Regions from separate parts of the Thioalkalivibrio sp. genome, predicted to be linked through region 3. Evidence: predicted binding sites of a transcription regulator. Region 3 holds the regulator's gene; each other region holds the start of a gene.
The links. The regulator sigma-54, encoded in region 3, starts transcription at its own class of promoters, with help from an activator protein. The targets are predictions, from matches to a motif close to TGGCANGNTNCNTGCTT.
Positions count from the first base shown of each region.

Region 1: the regulator sigma-54 is predicted to act here: its motif matches at 2,454-2,470, upstream of fliL (flagellar basal body-associated protein FliL).
Region 2: the regulator sigma-54 is predicted to act here: its motif matches at 1,703-1,719, upstream of ACESMN_RS04155 (putative urea ABC transporter substrate-binding protein).

Region 1 is NZ_JAWLHP010000028.1:24,398-28,615, reverse strand. Features, by position in the region: gene fliI (flagellar protein export ATPase FliI) at 1-121, shown strand, start outside; gene fliJ (flagellar export protein FliJ) at 157-591, shown strand; gene ACESMN_RS07190 (flagellar hook-length control protein FliK) at 706-1,932, shown strand; gene fliL (flagellar basal body-associated protein FliL) at 2,504-3,013, shown strand; gene fliM (flagellar motor switch protein FliM) at 3,021-4,001, shown strand; gene fliN (flagellar motor switch protein FliN) at 4,023-4,218, shown strand, end outside.
Region 2 is NZ_JAWLHP010000014.1:30,714-34,931, forward strand. Features, by position in the region: gene ACESMN_RS04145 (ribonuclease H-like domain-containing protein) at 1-775, shown strand, start outside; gene ACESMN_RS04150 (PilZ domain-containing protein) at 996-1,385, shown strand; guanidine-I (ykkC/yxkD leader) riboswitch at 1,787-1,898, shown strand; gene ACESMN_RS04155 (putative urea ABC transporter substrate-binding protein) at 1,962-3,053, shown strand; gene ACESMN_RS04160 (ABC transporter permease) at 3,162-3,980, shown strand; gene ACESMN_RS04165 (ABC transporter ATP-binding protein) at 4,051-4,218, shown strand, end outside.
Region 3 is NZ_JAWLHP010000023.1:23,261-27,478, forward strand. Features, by position in the region: gene lptB (LPS export ABC transporter ATP-binding protein) at 1-457, shown strand, start outside; gene ACESMN_RS06160 (RNA polymerase factor sigma-54) at 647-2,032, shown strand; gene hpf (ribosome hibernation-promoting factor, HPF/YfiA family) at 2,066-2,395, shown strand; gene ACESMN_RS06170 (PTS sugar transporter subunit IIA) at 2,399-2,860, shown strand; gene hprK (HPr(Ser) kinase/phosphatase) at 2,853-3,818, shown strand; gene rapZ (RNase adapter RapZ) at 3,821-4,218, shown strand, end outside.

The DNA of each region.
Region 1 (4,218 bases), on a different contig from region 3:
GCAGGACATGCACGAGCCGGTCGCCTTCCGCGAGAGCGTCCGGCAGCTCGACGCCCTGACCGGCGGCGAGGAATCCGCATCCGCGACCGACGATGGCCAGGCAGTGCCGGCCAACCCGTGAACCACCAGCCTTGACCAGGGAGCCTTCAGAAGACGATGACACGCTCGAAACGCATGCAACCCGTCGCCCGGGTGGCCGAGAGCCGCCAGCAGGACGCCGCGCGAACCCTCGGCGAGCGTCAGCGGGCGCTGGAGGAACAGCTGCGCCGGCTGGAGCAGCTGACCGAGTACCGGGGCGACTATGCCAGCCGCTTCGAGGACGGCGCGGAGTGGATCGGCCTGAATGTCCGCGACTATCGACTGTTCCTGTCCCGGCTGAACGAGGCCATCGAGGAACAGGCGGCGCGGGTGGAGCGGGCGCGCGCCGAACTCGAGCAGAGCCGCGGCCACTGGACCGAGTGCCGGGTGCACCAGGACGCGGTGGGCAAGGCGATGGAGCGCTTCCAGGAGGAGGAACACCTGGAGGAGAAGCGCCGCGACCAGGCCGAGAGCGACGAGTTCGGTCAGCGCATCGGGTCCCGGCGACGCTGAGGCCGGCCGCGTGTGGCATGAAACTTGGATACCGCTGGTGGAAGACCCGGCGGTCCTGCCGGTGAACCCCGGCGCACGACCGGCGTGACGCGGTCCCTGTCCTGGAACAATCCGATGCAGACATCAGCACTCCCGACAAACCTGCCCTCCCAGCTGCTGCAGGCCCTGGATGACCTCGGCGTCGCGCCACAGGGGCGGGACGGGGCGCCCGGGGGCGATTTCTGGACCCGGCTGGCGGCGCAGCTGGAGCAGCTGGAGGCGGTCGCCGCGGCCCTGCCGGAGGACGTCTCGGTCGAGGATCTGACGCCCCTGCTGGCGGCGGAGCTCGGCGGCGATGGGCTGCCGGAAGACGGCAGCGCGTTGCCGCTTCCACCGGGTCTCGGGCTGGAGTCCGACCTGTTGCAGCCGGATTCGATCGCGGGGGGCGAGGGCACCCATCCCCTCGAGCTGCTGGCGGCGGCCCTGCACGCGGCCGCCGCCGGTCGCCCGGCCGCGGCCGGCGAAGGCACCGGCGACGACCTGGCCGCGCTTCGGGCCCGGCTCGGCGAGATGCTCGCCGGACTGCAGGGTGGGTCCGCGGCGCCGCCCGTGGACGCGCGGCCGGCTGCGGCGGCGCCATTCTCCCTCCTGCCGGGGGTCGTGACCGGCGGTCCGGGCACCGAGACGGCGGCGGGACCGCTGCCCGGATTCTCCGCGCTGTTCGCGGACGCGCGCCTGCCCGATGCCGCGCTTGCCGCGGGGCTGCCGGGTGCCGGCGCCGGCGACGCCGCCTCCATGCGCGGCCTGCTCGAGGCGCGGCTTGCGGATGCCGGACCGCAGGCGGCATCGACCGCGGGGATCACGACCGCCCCGGGCGATGCCGCCACCGGCAGTCAGCCCGGATCGGCCAGCGCCCCCGGCGCCCGGATCTTCCATGTGGATGTGCCGCTCCAGCAGCCCGGCTGGGACCGGGCACTCGGCAACGGGATCCGCTGGATGGTCAACCAGAACCTGCAGGCCGCGGAGCTGAAGCTCAGCCCGCCCCACCTCGGACCGCTGGAGGTCCGCCTGCAGGTGGACGGCGATCGCACGCACCTGAACATCATCGCGCCCCAGGCGACGACGCGCGAGGCGGTGGAGGCGGCGTTGCCGCGGCTGCGCGAGATGTTCGCCGAGAGCGGCCTGAACCTCGGCGACGTGAATGTCAGCGAGGACGGCAGGGAGCGGGGGGGCACCGACGGCAGCCGCGGGCACGGGGCGCAGTTGCCCGGCACAGCGGACGGCAGCGCCGGGGAAGCGGATGCCGGCGCAACCCGGTCCGGGCCCCCGGCTGTCCAGGGTCTGGTCGACTACTACGCCTGATTTCCCCCCTCCCCCGCAAGCGGGGGAGGGGGTCCATCGTCGGGGTGAGGGCCGGCGCATTGCGGTCTGGGGCCGAGGGCGTCGGACCGCTCTTGCGAGGGGGGTCCGTGGGTCGAGTGGCGTCCCGTGCGGTCCCCCGCGGGTGTCGGCAGCAGGGATGCTGCCGTCAAGCCTACAGGGAGGTATTCACGGCGTCCCGCGGGGGCCGCACCGGGACGCTGCGACAGCGCCTGGCCGGCCCGCACGCCCAGCGTGGCCCGCACCGAGTCGCAAATCTTTCCTCCGGTGTCCGGAGGCCTGCCTTCGTGGCAGGAGGCGAGCCTCCTGCAGGGCAAGGCGGCCGCAAGCCGCCGCACTCCATAGGCTTGCGCTTGCATGCCCCGGGGCACTGCAGCGACTCCACGCCACGCGCCGGCATTCCGGCACCCGCCCCGGCCGGCGCCCGTCAAAACCTCGACGGACGGCTTGGATTGATCCGCCATCCATCTGAAAAACAATGCAAATCCTCCTATCCGAGTGACTGGCACGTCATTTGCTCCACCCCTTGCAGCGTAGAAGGGGTGGGAGCGACATGGCGGAAAAAGACGATCTGAACCTGGCCGAGGGCACGGAGGCGGCGCAACCGAAGGGCAGGGCGCTGAAGTGGGTGGTGGTGATCCTGGTGGTGGTTCTGCTGGGCGGCGGCACCGTCGGCGGTGTCCTCTATTTCGCCCTCGGCGGCGACCAGGAGCTGGCCGATCCGGCCGCCGCGGAGACCAAGCGGCCGCTGGTCTACAAGGCCCTCGAGCCGGAGCTGCTCGGCAACATCGAGGGACCGGGGCGCATCCGCTTCGTGCAGGTGGGCGTGGTGATGGCGCTGCGCGATCCGAAGGCGATGGAGGCGGTGGATCAGCACAGCCCGATGATCCGGAACGACCTGATCATGTTGCTCAGCGGCAAGAACTACGAGCAGCTCAACAGCGCGGAGGGCAAGGAGCAGACGCGCCAGGAGATGCTCGAGACGATCCGGGCCGTACTCGAGCGCAGCACCGGGGATCCCGGGGTCGAGTCGATCTACTTCACCTCCTTCGTGATGCAGTGAGGCCGCGATGGCACCCGAAGAACTGCTCTCCCAGGAAGAGATCGACGCCCTGCTAGAGGGCGTCGACAGCGGCGAGGTGGACACCGAGACGGACCTGCAGGCCCGCGACGGAATCGCGCGCCCCTACGACTTCACCAGCAAGGAGCGCATCGTCCGAGGACGGATGCCCACGCTGGAGATGATCAACGAGCGCTTCGCCCGCTTCCTGCGCATCAGCCTCTTCCGGCTGATGCGCCGAAACGCGGAGATCGCGCTGAACGGCGTGCATATGACCAAGTTCTCGGAGTACGTCCACTCCCTGGCCGCGCCGACCAGCCTGAATACCGTGAAGGTCCGCCCGCTGCACGGGACGGCCCTGTTCGTGCTGGACCCGCAGCTGGTCTCGATCCTGGTCGACAACTTCTTCGGCGGCGATGGCCGCTACAGCGCGAAGATCGAGGACCGGGAGTTCACCGCGACCGAGATCCGGGTGATCCGGGTGATGCTGGATCAGGTCTTCACCGACCTGAAGAAGGCGTGGACGCCGGTGACCGAGCTCGATTTCGAGTATGTCAGCTCGGAGGTGAATCCGGAGTACACCGGCATCGTGAGCCCGTCGGAGGTGGTGATGGTGATGAGCTTCCGGGTCGACCTCGATGGCGGCGGCGGCGACCTCCACGTGACCTTCCCCTATTTCATGATCGAACCGATTCGCGAGGTGCTCGACGCCGGCTTCCAGAGCGACCGTCCGGACCAGGACCAGCGCTGGGTCCGCGGCCTGCGCGACGAACTGGACACCGCCGAGGTCGAGGCCGTGGCGCTGCTGACGGAGGCCAGCCTGACGCTGGGGCAGGTGATGCGGCTGAAGGCGGGCGACATCATCCCGGTGGAACTCCCCCGGCAGCACCTGCTGCGCGCGGAGGGCATACCCGTCGCCCGCGGCCGCTTCGGGATCTCCGGCGGCAGGAACGCCATCCAGGTGACCGAGCGCATATCGCGCTCGAACTGACCATTCAGAGGATCACGAGTCATGAGCGACGACAAGAACCAGGACACCGGACAGGAACCGCCGGTCGACGCCTCCGCGTCCCGCAGGGGCCCCCAGGATGACGGCGCCGGTCACACCGGGGCGCGCGCTCCGGAACGCGAGTCCTTCGAGAAGGCGAGCTTCGAATCGCTGGCCGATGAGCCCCCGGTCTCGGGGAAGAGGGACGAAGCGAACCTGG
Region 2 (4,218 bases), on a different contig from region 3:
GTTCGCGGGGGAGGCGGCAATGCTCGAGGCGCTGGCCTCGAGCCTGGCCGCTGCCGACCTGATGGTCAGCTACAACGGGAAGACCTTCGATCTGCCGCTGCTGCGCGATCGCCGACGGCTCCAGCGTGGTCCGGCCTTGCCGGAGCCTCCTCACCTCGATCTTCTGCATCCGACCCGCCGCCTGTTCCGCAGGGCCTGGCCGGACTGCCGGCTGGCCACCTCGGAGCGGCGGCTGCTGGGGCTGGTGCGCGAGGACGACCTGCCCGGCTCGGAGGCGCCCCGCGCCTGGCGCGACTACCTCGCCGGTGCGCCTTCCGATGAGCTCGCGGGGGTGCTGCGCCATAACGCCCTTGACGTGCTGAGCCTGCTGGCGCTTGGCCCCGCCCTGGCCCGATCGCTGCATGAGCCGACGTCCTGCGGCGCCGATGCGTGCGCTGCGGCCGCAATCTGGGCGCGTTGCGGAGAGCGCGGCCATGCACTCTCCGTGCTCGAGGCGGCGCGGGAACGGCTGGACACCCGGGGAGCCCTCGAGCTGGCGCGGACGCTGCGCGGAGCCGGGAGAGTGGCCGAGGCGGCGGCGATCTGGGAGCGGCTCGCCGCCGCTGGCAGCCGCGAGGCCGCCGAGCGCCTGGCGAAGTACCACGAGCACGTGCGCCGTGACTGGACCCGTGCCCTGGATTACGCCCGGCTCCTGGACCAGGGTCCGGAGGCACGTCACCGCCGCAGGAGACTGAAGCGGCGTCTGGCGGCGGGGCAGGGGCGCCTGGATCTGTAGCCGGATTACGCTGATGGCCGCGCCGGATCCGCGTGCTCCGGGATGCCATCCGTGGCCATGATCGTTGCGTAGCCGCACCTCATCCCGTTGCGGTTCCGATGGAAATCTCAGCGACTTGAGGCTAGTCTTGCTGTTAGGCGGCCAAGGGATTTGCCAGAGTGCCTCATGGATGAACCGGTTTCCATGGACGGGATCAACACAGGATGGCGGTATTTCATTCATGGAAAAGCGGCAGAACACGCGCCTCCCGGTGAGGCTGTCCGGCCAGCTCTGTCTCGATGACGGGTGCCAGCACGACACCGAGACGCAGGACATCGGGCTTTGTGGTGCATTCCTCGACCGCGTCCGCCTCGGGGGCGTGGGTCACGGTTGCGTACTCACGCTCTTCGGTGGTGAGGAGGACGTCTTCTCCGTCACCATCGACGTGCGGGTAGTCCATGAAAACGAGTTTGGCTCCGGCGTCGAATTCCAGTCGCTGGACCGCAGGGACTTCGAGCTTCTGGAATCCCTCCTGGAGGCGCGCGCACCCGCCCCCGCGCAGATCCGGCGCGAACTGAAGCAAAGGCGTTTTCCGGACCTGAAGAACTGGATGCTGTCGAGTTCCGGATAACGAGCATCGCGATCCGCGTCACCCCGAAGGAAGCCGGCGCAAGCGCCCTGTGAAGCGCGGCTTGCCGCCACTTTGAAAGCGGGTTCTAGCGGGTGGAAGCAAGCCCCGCACTCGATGGCGCGAACGGTTCGCGGGAGACCGCCGACCGGCCCGGCCAGTGCGCCCTCGTTGCCGCAGGACCCCGCACGCGGGCGGTGCAGCCACTGCACTCCAATGGTTCGAGGCCGTGCACTTCGATGGTGCGCATGCGTGTCCTGCGGACAGCGTGCCCGCCGCTTGGGCTGCTCAAGCCTCTGAATTGCCGTGGCGGGATGATCTGGCAAGGCAATTGCTTGTGCTTCTGCAGGCAGGGGGGTGCGTGCTCCAGCGAGGCGCGAATCTCCGGATCCGAAAAGACAGCACCAATGGGCGACTAGGGTTCCGGTCCGCACAGGCGGGCGTCTGGTCCGAGAGTGGCCGACCTCCCCGGGTTCACCGGCTGGGGTTACACGGCGGGACAAAAGCCCGGGAGACATGCGTTTGCGGATGCTCTCCCGTGCCCTGTTTCGAAACCGGTAACCACAATGGGGATTTCCAATGAACCCGTTCCAGAGAGTCTTCTTTCGCCTCCCTCTGCGCCTCGTGCTGCTTGGCGTGCTGCTCGCGGCCGTGGCGGCCGCGGGCACGGCTCAGGCCCAGCAGAAGGACAGCTTCCGCATTGCCTGGAGCATCTACGTAGGCTGGATGCCCTGGGGCTTCGGCGCCGATTCGGGCATCGTGGACAAGTGGGCGGACAAGTACGACATCGACATCGAGATCGTTCAGATCAACGACTACATCGAGTCGATCAACCTGTACACCGCCGGTGCCTTCGACGGCGTGAGCGTGACCAACATGGATGCCCTGACCATTCCCGCGGCGGGTGGCGTGGACAGCACCGCACTGATCGTCGGCGACTTTTCCGACGGCAACGACGGGCTGATCCTGAAGGATACCGACCGGCTCGAGGACGTTGAGGGCAGGAACGTGCATCTGGTCGAACTCTCCGTGTCGCACTACCTGCTCGCCCGGGCGCTGGATTCCGTTGGCATGACCGAGCGTGACGTGCGCGTGGTGAATACCTCGGACGCGGACATCGTCGGCACCTTCGGGTCCCGCGACGTGGATGCGGTCGTTACCTGGAATCCGCAGCTGGGCGAGATCCGTGCCCGCGACGACGCCCACGTGGTCTTTGATTCCAGCCAGATCCCCGGCGAGGTCATGGACCTGATGGTGGTCAACACCGCGGTGCTGGAGGCCAATCCGAAGCTCGGCAAGGCGCTGACCGGCGCCTGGTACGAGATCATGGACGTGATGCGGGGCGACGACGAGGCGGGCCGGGCGGCCCGCGCGGCGATGGGCGAGGCCGGCGGCACCGACCTGGCCGGCTACGAGGCGCAGCTCGCTTCCACCCGCATGTTCTACGACGCGGCGGACGCAGTGGACTTTGTCACCGGCCCGGAGCCGGAGGAGACGATGGAGAAGGTGCGCCAGTTCGCCTTCGAGCACGGGCTGCTCGGCGAGCGCGCACCCAGCCCGGACTTCGTCGGCATCGAGTTCAGCGATGGCTCCATCCTGGGCAGCCCCGACAACGTGCGCTTCCGCTTCAACGCGGAGTACATGCGCATGGCCGCGGACGGCGAGCTCTGACGGCATTGCGCCAGATCTGATGTGTGCCGCGGCTCGCTATGCCAGAAAAGCGAGGCTGGATTCTCACGGTAACGCAGGTTCATCGCCCGCTCCACCGGCACCGCCATTGTGAAACGCCTGATCAACCAGCACCCGCCGCGCACGATCGGCTACCTGCTCGGGCTGTTGCCGTTCGCGTTGCTGCTGCTGGCCTATGTGGCGGCATCGGCGGCACGGCTCGCGGAGAACCCGGACGATCCGCTGCTGCCGTCTCTCGGCATGATGCTCGAGACCTTCTGGCGGCTCGCGACGGAGCCCAGCCGCCGGACCGGGGAGCTGGTGCTGTGGGTGGACACGGCGGCGAGCCTGACCCGGCTTGCCCTCGGGGTGGGCATCAGCATGCTGATGGGCCTCGTGGTCGGCATCCTGGCCGGCCTGATTCCCTATGCCGGCCGCGCGCTGTCGCCGCTGATCACCGCGGTCGCGATGATCCCGCCCCTGGCGGTGCTGCCGATCCTGTTCATCACCTTCGGGGTCGGCGAACTGGCCAAGGTGGTGCTGATCGTGTTCGGCATCGCTCCGTTCATCATCCGCGACGTGCAGCAGCGGGTCGAGGAGCTGCCGACGGAGCAGCTGATCAAGGCGCAGACACTGGGCGCGTCGACCTGGCTGGTGGTGGTGCGCGTGGTGCTGCCGCAGGTCTTTCCGCGCCTGCTCGACGCGACCCGCCTGGCGCTCGGCGCAGCCTGGCTGTTTCTGATCGCGTCCGAGGCGATCGCCGCCACGGAGGGCCTCGGGTACCGCATCTTTCTGGTGCGCCGTTTCATGGATATGGCCACCATCCTGCCGTACGTGGTGTGGATCACGCTGCTCGCCTTCCTGTTCGATCTGCTGCTGCGCCTCGCCAACCGGTGGCTGTTCCCGTGGTACGGAGGGCGGCGGCGATGACGGCACGGGCTGAAACCGAGGCCGCGCAGGGCGTGTTCCGGGCGTCCCCTGACCCTTGGAAGCATCAGGCATGCAGATGATCGTTACCCTCAGGAACGTCTGGAAGACCTACGGGCGCGACGTGGTGCTGGAGCGCTTGAACCTGGAGGTCCGGACCGGCGAGTTCATCACCATTGTCGGCGCCTCGGGCTGCGGCAAGACCACGTTCCTGCGCATGCTGCTGGGCGAAGAAACCCCG
Region 3 (4,218 bases):
CCGCCGTCTGACGGTCTGGCAGAACCTGCAGGCCGTGCTCGAGTTGCGCCGGGACCTCGATGCGGCCGGACGCCGGGAGATCGGGGACGCACTGATCGAGGAATTCCAGCTGAATACGGTGCGCGACAGCGCGGGGATCGCGCTGTCCGGCGGCGAGCGGCGGCGCGCCGAGATTGCCCGCGCGCTGGCGGGCAACCCGCAGTTCGTCTGCCTCGACGAACCGTTCGCGGGCGTGGACCCGATCTCGGTGGTGGAGATTCAGGAGGTGATCGCCCACCTGAAACAACGGGGCATCGGGGTGCTGATCTCGGACCACAACGTGCGCGAGACACTGGGCATCTGTGACCGGGCCTACATCCTCAGCGAGGGCCGCCTGCTCAGCGAGGGGACGCCACCCGAGCTGCTCGCCGACCAGCGCGTGCGGACGGTTTATCTCGGTGAGCATTTCCGTCTCTGATGCATGCCATCCGCGCCGTAGCCCCCGGCAGGGGCGGCCCGCCTCCGGCCGCGCGCCGTGGCCCTGCACCAAAAGGCTGCAAAAAACCGGGCACAGGCAGTAACATGAAGTCATGATGAATCATTTCGCGTCCCTGCCCGCCGCATGCTGAAGTCTTCGCTCAATCTGCAGCTCGGTCAGCACCTGACCATGACCCCGCAGCTGCAGCAGGCCATCCGCCTCCTGCAGCTGTCGACGATCGAACTGCAGCTGGAAGTGCAGCAGGCGCTCGAGAGCAATCCGATGCTCGAGCTCGCCGAGGACACGCCCCCCGAAGAGGCGTCCGGTGAGCCAGCCGAGGCCCAGCCGGAAGCGGAACCCGCCGACAACAGCCCGGACACGGAGGCATCCGCCGAGGACTGGGGTGACGAGCCGTACGCCCAGGGCCCGGGCTCGCAGGGCGTCGGGGTCGATGACCGCGACCCCTTCGAGAACCAGGCGGGCAGCGAGGGTGGCCTGCACGAGCACCTGCTGTGGCAGCTGCACCTGGGCCCGCTGAACGAACAGGACCGGCACATCGGGGCGACGCTGATCGACAGCATCAACGCGGACGGCTACCTCGAGACCGACCTCGAGACCCTTCAGGAAATCCTTGGGGGCGAGGAGACCGTCGGCCTCGACGAAATCGAGGCGGTCCTGCACTGGATCCAGCAGTGCGATCCGGTCGGCGTCGGTGCGCGCGATCTACGCGAGTGTCTGTTGCTCCAGCTGCGCGTGCTGCCGGAGGGCACGCCGCTGCGCGACACCGCCCTTCGGGTGATCGATGCGGGAATGGAGAGTCTCGGCAGGCATGACTTCCGCACGCTCCAGCGGGAACTCGGGCTGGACGAGACGACCCTCGCGCGCGCGATGGAGCTCGTCCGCACGCTGAATCCGCGGCCCGGCAGCCAGATCAGCGACCAGGCGCCGGAATACGTGACCCCGGACGTCTATGTGCGCCGGGACCGCGAGGGCTGGCGGGTCGACCTGAACCCGGAGATCGCGCCGCGCATCCGGATCAACAGCCTCTACGCGGGCATGGTCCGGAGGGTCAGTGATGCGCGCGACAGCGCCTTCATGCGCAATCAGCTGCAGGAGGCGCGCTGGTTCCTGAAGAGCCTGCACAGCCGCAACGAGACCCTGCTGCGCGTGGCGCGGGCGATCGTGGACCGGCAGACCGGATTCCTCGAGAAGGGCGAGGTGGCGATGCAGCCGCTGATCCTGCGCGATATTGCCGAGGCGCTGGACCTGCACGAATCGACCATCTCGCGGGTGACGACCCAGAAATTCATGCATACCCCGCGCGGCGTGTTCGAGTTCAAGTACTTCTTCTCCAGCCACGTGGGCACCAGCGACGGCGGTGAATGTTCCGCCACCGCGATCCGTGCGATGATCCGCAAACTGATCAGCGAGGAACCGCCCAACCGGCCCATGAGCGACTCCCGACTCGCCCAGGTCCTCTCCGACCGAGGCATCAACGTGGCCCGGCGCACCGTGGCCAAATACCGCGAGGCGATGAACCTGCCGCCGTCCAGCGAACGCCGGCAGCTGCTCTGAACCTCGCGGCCCACCAATGCAAGGAGTTTGAGTATGCAGATCAATCTGACCGGTCATCACGTCGACATCACCGATCCACTGCGTGACTACGTTCAGGACAAGTTCGGTCGCCTGGAACGGCACTTCGACCAGGTGATCGACATCCATGTCGTGCTCACGGTGGAGAAGAACCATAACAAGGCGGAGGCCAACCTTCAGGTCAGCGGCAACCACATCCATGCCTATGCGACGCACGCGGACATGTACGCCGCGATCGACGGCCTGATCGACAAGACCGACCGGCAGCTGATCAAGCACAAGGAGAAGATAAAGGATCATCACCGCGCCGAAGGCGTGCAGCTCAACCGACAGCAAATCGCCTGAGCAATGCAGATTGCCGATCTTGTCCGGGAGGACCGGGTTTGCCTGGACGCCGACATCACCAGCAAGAAACGCGCGCTGGAACGGCTCGGTGAACTCCTGGCCAGGGGTGACGCCGTTCCCTCGGCCAGCCTGATCTTCGATGCCCTCTCGGCACGGGAGCGGCTCGGCTCCACCGGTCTCGGCCATGGCGTGGCCATTCCCCACGGGCGCATGGCCGAGATCGACAACCCCAGAGTCGCGGTGCTGCGGCTGGAGCAGGGTGTGGACTTCGAGGCCATCGACCATGAACCGGTCGACATCCTGATCGCGCTGATCGTGCCGGAGGAATCCACCGGCGAACACCTGGATCTGCTGGCGCAGCTGGCACGCGTCCTGTCCCAGCCCGACAATATCGCCGCGCTCCGGCGCAGCGCCGACACCCCCGCCCTGCACCTGGCCGCCCGCACCGCCTTCCGCGATGGCTGAAAGCCTCAGTCTCGCCGAGCTGGTCGCCGCCCTCGGGCCGCGCACCGGGCTGGTGTACGTCCATGGCGAGGCCGAAGCGCACGACCGGATCCTGCACGAGGCAGACGACGCCGATCTGCCGATGGCCGGTCACTTCAACATGATCCGGCCCAACCGCATCCAGGTGATTGGCGATCTCGAGGCCCGCCATATCGAGACGCTGAAACCGGCCGAGCACGAGTGCCTGATCCTGGATCTCGCCGCGACCGGCACGGTGGCCGTGGTCTTCGCCGAGGGCACCTGCCCGTTCGAGAGCCTGCCGCCGAAGTGCGGAAATCCCCTGCCCGCGGTCCTCTGCACGCATATCGGAAGCCACGAGCTGATCGGACTGCTGCGCTATTTTCTTCAGCACCGGCTGGCGCGCTCCGTGGTCCGCCACGGCGTTTTCATGGAGATCCTCGGGGCCGGCGTGCTGATCAGCGGCGAATCCAGCGTCGGGAAGAGCGAGGTCGCACTGGAACTCGTGAGCCGCGGCCATCGGCTGATCGCCGACGATGCCCCGGAGTTCGCCCGCATCGCACCGGACATCATCCGTGGCACCTGCCCCCCGCTGCTGCGCGACCTGCTGGAGGTGCGCGGTCTCGGGGTCCTGAACATCCGGGCGATGTACGGAGATTCCGCGATCAAGCGCGGCAAGTACCTGCGCCTGATCATCGACCTGCGCGACTGGGACCAGCACACCACCCTGCCGGACGACCGCATGAACGGCTGCCGCGGAGAGGAGGATGTGCTCGGCCTGAGGATCCCGGTCGTCAGCCTTCCGGTCGCCCCGGGACGCAACATCGCGGTGATGATCGAGGCGGCGGTCCGTGCCCATCTGCTGCGGCTGCAGGGATACGCGGCCGGGGACGATCTGCGCACGCGGCTGCGCAACCGTCTGGAGTCGGAACCCGCGGCCGCGCAAGGGAACCAGGGCTGACCATGCGGCTGCTGCTGCTCAGCGGCCTCTCCGGCTCGGGCAAGACGGTGGCCCTGCACACGCTCGAGGACGAGGGCTTCTTCTGCGTCGACAATCTGCCCCTGAACCTGCTGAACGACCTGATCCAGGAGCTGCGTACCGGAAGCCACCGCAACGATGGCAGGGTGGCGGTCGGGGTGGACGTGCGCAGTGGCCGCGACGCGCTGCAGGGCCTGCCGGAGAATCTGGCGAGACTGCGCCAACAGGGGCTGCAGGTGGAGGTCGTCTTCCTGCACGCGTCGGACCAGGCGCTGTTGCGCCGCTATCACCACACGCGACGCCGGCACCCGCTGGCGCGCAAAGGCGTGCCGCTGGTCGAGGGCCTGGCACTGGAACGGGAGTGGCTCGGGCCGATCGCCGC